DNA from 2 places in the Massilia sp. TWR1-2-2 genome. Region 1 is predicted to be linked to the other one. Evidence: predicted binding sites of a transcription regulator. Region 1 holds the regulator's gene; the other holds the start of a gene.
What was found. Region 1 encodes NrdR, which represses ribonucleotide reductase genes. Its sites were predicted from a motif close to CACNANATNTNGTG; they were not measured.

Region 1 (3,408 bases):
GCTGATGACGACCTGGTGGCCGTGGCCGACGAACGTGCGCGCCATTTCGGCGCCGAAGCCGGCCGACGCGCCGGTAATAAATACGATCATGATGGGATTTCCGTGTGAGGAGGGGGGAGATAGCCGGCATAAATTGTAGCCGAAACGGAAGCTGTTGCCCGTGTCTGCCTCGAATTGGCCCTCGCACGGCTGTTTCCTTGCCCAAACCGGGGCTTTAACTTACAATTTGTCCTCCATTATGTCTCACGTAACTGGCGAAAAGCCGCGGCCTGTCGGGCCAGTCGGCGAAAGGTGGGCTTCCACCGGGGAACGTGAGATTTCATTAGCCGTTCGCCTGGGCAGCCACCGATGGAAGTCGCGCGATGAGGCTGCCTGTTCGGTTTTCCGGTCTCCCTCATTTCGATCCATACTGCCAGGTGCTCTGCACCGATATCCGATTGGAGTTTTTTTCATGTTTGCAAAAGATCACACGCTCGCCAAGGTTGACCCGGACCTGTTCGCCGCCATCCAGAAGGAAAACCAGCGCCAGCAAGACCACATCGAACTGATCGCGTCGGAAAACTACACCTCGCCTGCCGTGATGGAAGCGCAAGGCTCGCAGCTGACCAACAAGTACGCCGAAGGCTATCCGGGCAAGCGCTACTACGGCGGCTGCAAATTCGTCGACATCGCCGAGCAGTTGGCGATCGACCGCGTCAAGCAGCTGTTCGGCGCCGAAGCGGCCAACGTGCAGCCGAACTCCGGCTCGCAAGCGAACCAGGGCGTGTTCTTCGCCATGCTCAAGCCTGGCGACACCATCATGGGCATGTCGCTGGCCGAAGGCGGCCACCTGACCCACGGCATGGCGCTGAACATGTCGGGCAAGTGGTTCAACGTCGTCTCCTACGGCCTGACGCCGGAAGAGGACATCGACTACGAGGCGATGGAGCGCCTGGCGCGCGAACACAAGCCGAAGCTGATCATCGCCGGCGCCTCGGCGTTCTCGCTGAAGATCGACTTCGAGCGCTTCTCGAAAATCGCCAAGGAAATCGGCGCCTACTTCATGGTCGACATGGCGCACTACGCCGGCCTGATCGCCGCCAACCTGTATCCGAACCCGGTGCCGCACGCCGACTTCGTCACCTCGACCACGCACAAGTCGCTGCGCGGCCCGCGCGGCGGCATCATCCTGATGAAGGCCGAATTCGAAAAGCAGATCAACTCGGCGATCTTCCCCGGCATCCAGGGCGGCCCGCTGATGCACGTCATCGCCGGCAAGGCAGTCGCGTTCAAGGAAGCGCTCGAGCCAGCGTTCGTCGAGTACCAGACCCAGGTCGTCAAGAACGCCGACGCGCTGGCCAAGGCGCTCATCGCGCGCGGCCTGCGCATCGTGTCGGGCCGCACCGAGTCGCACGTCATGCTGGTCGACCTGCGTTCGAAAAACCTGACCGGCAAGGAAGCCGAAGCGATCCTCGGCCGCGCCCACATGACGTGCAATAAGAATGGCATCCCGAACGATCCGCAAAAACCGTTCGTCACTTCCGGCATCCGCCTCGGCAGCCCTGCGTTCACCACGCGCGGCTTCAAGGAAGACGACGCGACCACGGTGGGCAACCTGATCGCCGACGTGCTCGATAACCCCAACGACGAAGCGACGATCGAACGCGTCAAGGTCGAAGTCAAGAAGCTGACCGACAAGTACCCGGTCTACGCCGCCTGAGCAGTTTGCAGCACCCCGCGGGCCGCCTGGTGGTGGCCCGCGCCGATCAAGCAGCGCACGCAGGGCCACCATGAAATGTCCGTTCTGCCAGCATGACGAAACCCAGGTCCTCGATACGCGCGTATCGGAGGAGGGCGACGCCGTGCGGCGCCGGCGCCGCTGCGCGCAGTGCGACAAGCGCTTTACCACCTACGAGCGCATCGAGCTGTCGATGCCGATCATCGTCAAGAAGAACGGCAGCCGCACCGAGTTCGCGCCGGCCAAGCTGCGCGGCAGCTTCATGCTGGCGTTGCGCAAGCGCCCGGTGTCGGCCGAGGCGATCGACACCGCCGTCGCCACCATCGAGGAAAAGCTGCTCACCAGCGGACGGCGCGAAGTCGACAGCGGCTACGTCGGCGAACTGGTGATGCAGGAGCTCAAACGCCTCGACAAGATCGCCTACATCCGCTTCGCCTCCGTCTACAAGAACTTCGAGGACCTGGCCGAATTCCAGCAGGCGATCGCCGAAGTCGGACAAGCGCCCAAAGCGCGCAAATAGCGCCATCGTTTTTCACCTTCCCCGCACGATTGAGCCACCTCACGGCTGGCTTCAACACGCCTGATAACTTGGTTCTCAAGCGATCCAGGTCAACACGCAGCATGCAGGCTCTGCAGTAAAACTGCCGGCCGCGCACGCGCCTGAACGAGCGCAGCTTACGGAGGTGAATTGGTGCGATTGGCTTTGCGGGCGCGTTGTCGCTGTCATCCTCGTCTTCGTTGTCGCCCGCCTTCCAGCGGCGGCTACTCGCTCCTCGAAGTGCTGGTGGCGGTGTTCGTGCTCGCCGTCGGCATCCTCGGCGCCGCCGCCACCCAGCTCGCGGCGCAGCGCACGCGCCACCAAGCTAGCCTGATGTCGAGCGGCGTGCAGCTGGCCAGCAGCCTGGCCGACAGCATGCGCGCCAACGCCGAAGCCGGCGCGCCTTTGCTAGACCTCGATTACGATGCCGCTGCCGACGGGCCGCCCGCGCCGACCGGCCCGCAATGCCTGCCTGGCGACGCCTGCAGCGGCGCCGAGATGGCTGCCGCCGAACTCTATCGCCTCAAGCACGCCGTCCACGCCGGCTTTCCTGGCGGGCGCGTAGTGGTATGCCGCGATAGCGAATCGTGGGATCCGGCTCGCGGCGCGCTGCGCTGGGCCTGCAGCGGCGCCGCGTCGGCGCCGTTCGTCATCAAGCTTGGATGGCGCGGCAAAGAGGCCAACGGCAGCGATGCGCGTGACGGCGCGGGCGAATTCGCGCCCAGCGTGGCCATCGCCTGGCCGGGAGCGGCCAAATGATCGCGATGCAGCGCCAGCGCGGCGCCACCCTGGTCGAACTGATGGTCGCCTGCGCCGTCGGCATGCTGGCGATGCTGCTGGCCGGCGGCCTGCTGGTGTCGGCCAACGCCGCCTACCTTGTGCAGGTCGACGCGGCGGGGCTCGACGACAATGGCCGCTACGCGCTTGAAGTCATCACGCGCGCGGCGCGCCAGGCGGCGTTTGTCAATTGGGAGCGCGACCAGGCCGGCGCCGACCTGGCTACGGCGCCGCCGCATGTCCGCGGCATCGATGCGCGTTCGCTCAGCCGCGCCACCGAGGGCATCGATGCGCCGCTGACAGACGCCGTCAACGGCAGCGACGTGCTGGCGGTTCGCTTCACCGGCGCCGCCGACGGCAGCGTGGTCAGCTGCGC
Region 2 (3,408 bases), on a different contig from region 1:
GGTGTTCATGTCGTGGGTGCGGCGGCGGTCGTCGCCGGTGTTCTTGCGCAGGTCGAGGAATTCCTCGATGTCCATGTGCCAAGTTTCCAGGTAGGCGCAGACTGCGCCCTTGCGCTTGCCGCCCTGGTTGACCGCGACGGCGGTGTCGTTGACCACTTTCAGGAACGGCACCACGCCTTGCGACTTGCCGTTGGTGCCCTTGATGTGGGCGCCGAGCGCGCGCACCGGGGTCCAGTCATTGCCCAGGCCGCCGGCGTACTTGGCCAGCAGCGCGTTTTCCTTGATCGCGTCGTAGATGCCCTCGAGGTCGTCCGAGACGGTGGTCAGGTAGCAAGACGACAACTGCGAGCGCAAGGTGCCTGAGTTGAACAAGGTCGGCGTCGAGCTCATGAAGTCGAACGACGACAGCAGGTGGTAGAACTCGATGGCGCGCGCTTCGCGGTTTTCCTCGCGCAGCGACAGGCCCATCGCCACGCGCATGTAGAACGCCTGCGGCATTTCGATGCGGACATCGCGCACGTGCAGGAAATAGCGGTCGTACAGGGTCTGCAGGCCGATGTAGCCGAACTGCAAGTCGCGGTCGGCGACCAGCGCGCGGGCCAGCTTGGCCAGGTCATAGGTGGCCAGGACCGGATCGAGCAGCTCGTTGGCGATGCCCTTGGCGATGTACTGCGGGAAGTACTCTATATAATGTGCCGCCGCTTTTGCCTGCGGCACTTCCTGGCCGAACACTTCCTTGCGGATCGTGTGCAGCAGGATGCGGGCCGTCACTTGCGAGTAGGCCGGGTCCTTTTCCATCAGCGCGCGCGCTGCCAGGATGGCCGACTTGTGCAGCTCTTCGACCGGCACGCCGTCGTACAGGTTGCGCACGGTCTCGGCGAGGATGGCGTCGGCGTCGACGTGCTTTTCCAGGCCCACGCAGGCGGCGTTGATCAGGTCGCGGACCTGGTTCATGTCCAGTGCGCGGCGCTCGCCGTTCTCAAGCACGTGGATCTGCGGTGCGGCGACCTGGGCAGAGGCGCCTTGCGCTTCCTTGGCCAGGCGGCGCTCTTCCATGTGCTTGGCGCGGTACAGCACGTAAGCGCGCGCGACGTCATGCTCGCCCGAACGCATCAGCGACAGTTCGACCTGGTCCTGCACGTCTTCGATGTGGAAGGTGCCGCCGCCCGGATGGCGGCGCACCAGTGCGGCGACGACGCTGGCGGTCAGCTGCTCGACCAGGTCGCGCACGCGCGCCGATGCAGCGCCCTGGCCGCCGGTGACGGCGAGGAACGCCTTGGTCACGGCGATGGCGATCTTCGATGGCTCGAACGCGACGACGGCGCCGTTGCGGCGGATGATGCGGTAGTCGCCATGCGACGCGATCTCTGCCGCTGCAGCGGCTGCGGGAGCCGTCGAACCTGGGGTGACGTGCAGCGAATTGGTGGAAATGTCTTGTGATGTTTGCATTGAAGCTCCCAGGGACGGCATGCAGTCGTGCTGCAGCCATTGTTATCAAGTAAACCGGCGGCGAGGCTGATCGATCAACAAATAAAAAAGCAAAAAATACCCTGCCAACCGTTGAAGCCTGATGGCAAACGACGTTAAACATGGGTTGAATACGCTGGTCGGAAACCGGTCCGAAGTGCTGGACGGGGTACAAAACTGTGCCAGGGAAGATCCCCGTGTACCACTACATCTAGTCAGAAGCGCTTAAGTGAGACTAATTGTAGTGCCTGGCCGCACCTCACGCAATACATTTCGGACACCATTGGATACTAAATATTTGATCTTTTTTTCGGTGTGGAGGCTTGACATTTTTCGGTGCGGAAAGGACGCCGACCAGCCGGTGAGCGGGCACTAACACTGCATCATTTGGAGGCAGGTTTGCGCCGCCATGGTGCGCTAGGCGCCGATGATTTCTGCGGCGGGAAGCGGGTCGGAGTCGTTCTGCCCCGCCCGAAAAGCCGTCATATCATATTGCGCTGGCGAAAAAGCAACACGCGTCGCGCCTTATTGCTCCGGTTGCTGGATATCGAGCTTTTGCATCTGGTAGCGCAACTGGCGAAAGCTGATGCCGAGCAGCTGCGCGGCCTGGGTGCGGTTGAACTGGGTTTGGGCCAGCGCGCGCACGATGATGTCGCGCTCGACCTGGATCAGGTAGTCGGGCAGGCTGTCGGGCAGGCCGTCGGGGCCAAGGGTCGGCGCGGCGGCCACCGGCGCCGGCGCGGCCAGCGCTGCCGCCGCGAACTCCGGCGACGGCGCCGGCACAGCGGTCGCCTCCCCTACCCGCGCGCTCTTGAGCGACAGGTCGGCCACTTCGACGACGCCGTCGTTGGCGAACGCCAGCGCGCGTTCGAGCACGTTCTCCAGCTCGCGCACATTGCCGGGGAATGAATAGGCGCACAGCGTTTCGAGCACCTGGGCGCCGAGCACCGCCTTCTGGCCGCCGCCGGCCAGCCGCGCCAGGATCGCCTCGGTCAGCACGCCGAGGTCGGCGAGCCGCTCGCGCAGCGGCGGCAGCGCCAGCTCGATCACGTTGAGCCGATAGAACAGGTCCTGCCTGAATTTTCCGGTTTCGACGCAATGGGCCAGGTCCTGATGGGTGGCGCTGATGATGCGCACGTCGACCGGCTGCTCGGCGGTGGCGCCGATCTTGCGCACGCGCCGTTCCTGGATCGCGCGCAGCAGCTTGACCTGCATCGCCAGCGGCAGGTCGGCCACTTCGTCGAGCATCAGGGTGCCGCCGTTGGCGGCCTGGAAGAAGCCATCGCGCTCGTCGGCCGCGCCGGTGAAGGCGCCCTTGCGGTAGCCGAAGAACTCCGCCTCCATCAGCGCTTCCGGAATGGCGCCGCAGTTGACGGCGATGAAGGGACGCGCCGCGCGCGAACTTTGGGCGTGGATCTCGCGCGCGGCCAGTTCCTTGCCGCTGCCCGATTCGCCCGTGATGGCGATCGGCGCCATCGAGCGCGCCAGGCGCGCGATCTGCGCGCGCAGTGCCTGCATCGCGGCGGAGTCGCCGATCAGCCGGCTGGGCGTCGCCGCGCTGGCGGCCGGCGGCGCCGATCCCGGGCTAGTCAGGCGCAGCGCCGAGCGCACCATCACGCGCAAATCGTCGAGCACCACCGGCTTGGACACGTAGTCGAAGGCGCCGGCCTTGAGCGCCACCACCGCGTTGTCGGCGCTGCCGTACGCGGTGACGACGGCGATCGGCGTGCCTTTGCCGCTGGCCGCCACTTCGCGCACCAGCTCGAGGCCAAGGCCGTCCGGCAGGCGCATGTCGGTCAGCACCAGCGCGTACTCGCTGGCGGCAAACAGCGCGCGCGCCTGGCCGAGCGTTTCGGCGCAGTCGACGTCCAGGCCCATCTTGACGAGCGTGATGTCGAGCAGTTCGCGCAGGTCCGCTTCGTCGTCGACGACCAGGATGCG

Region 2: a site for NrdR is predicted at 1,671-1,684, ahead of ACP7DD_RS08800 (ribonucleoside-diphosphate reductase subunit alpha). Genes of this name have one in related genera too.

What each region holds. Positions count from the first base shown of each region.
Region 1 is NZ_JAFCWM010000006.1:151,967-155,374, forward strand. Features, by position in the region: gene ACP7DD_RS07890 (SDR family NAD(P)-dependent oxidoreductase) at 1-90, opposite strand, end outside; ZMP/ZTP riboswitch at 238-347, shown strand; gene glyA (serine hydroxymethyltransferase) at 452-1,699, shown strand; gene nrdR (transcriptional regulator NrdR) at 1,770-2,237, shown strand; gene pilV (type IV pilus modification protein PilV) at 2,409-3,014, shown strand; gene ACP7DD_RS07910 (PilW family protein) at 3,011-3,408, shown strand, end outside.
Region 2 is NZ_JAFCWM010000007.1:115,240-118,647, reverse strand. Features, by position in the region: gene ACP7DD_RS08800 (ribonucleoside-diphosphate reductase subunit alpha) at 1-1,449, opposite strand, end outside; gene ACP7DD_RS08795 (sigma-54-dependent transcriptional regulator) at 1,993-3,408, opposite strand, start outside.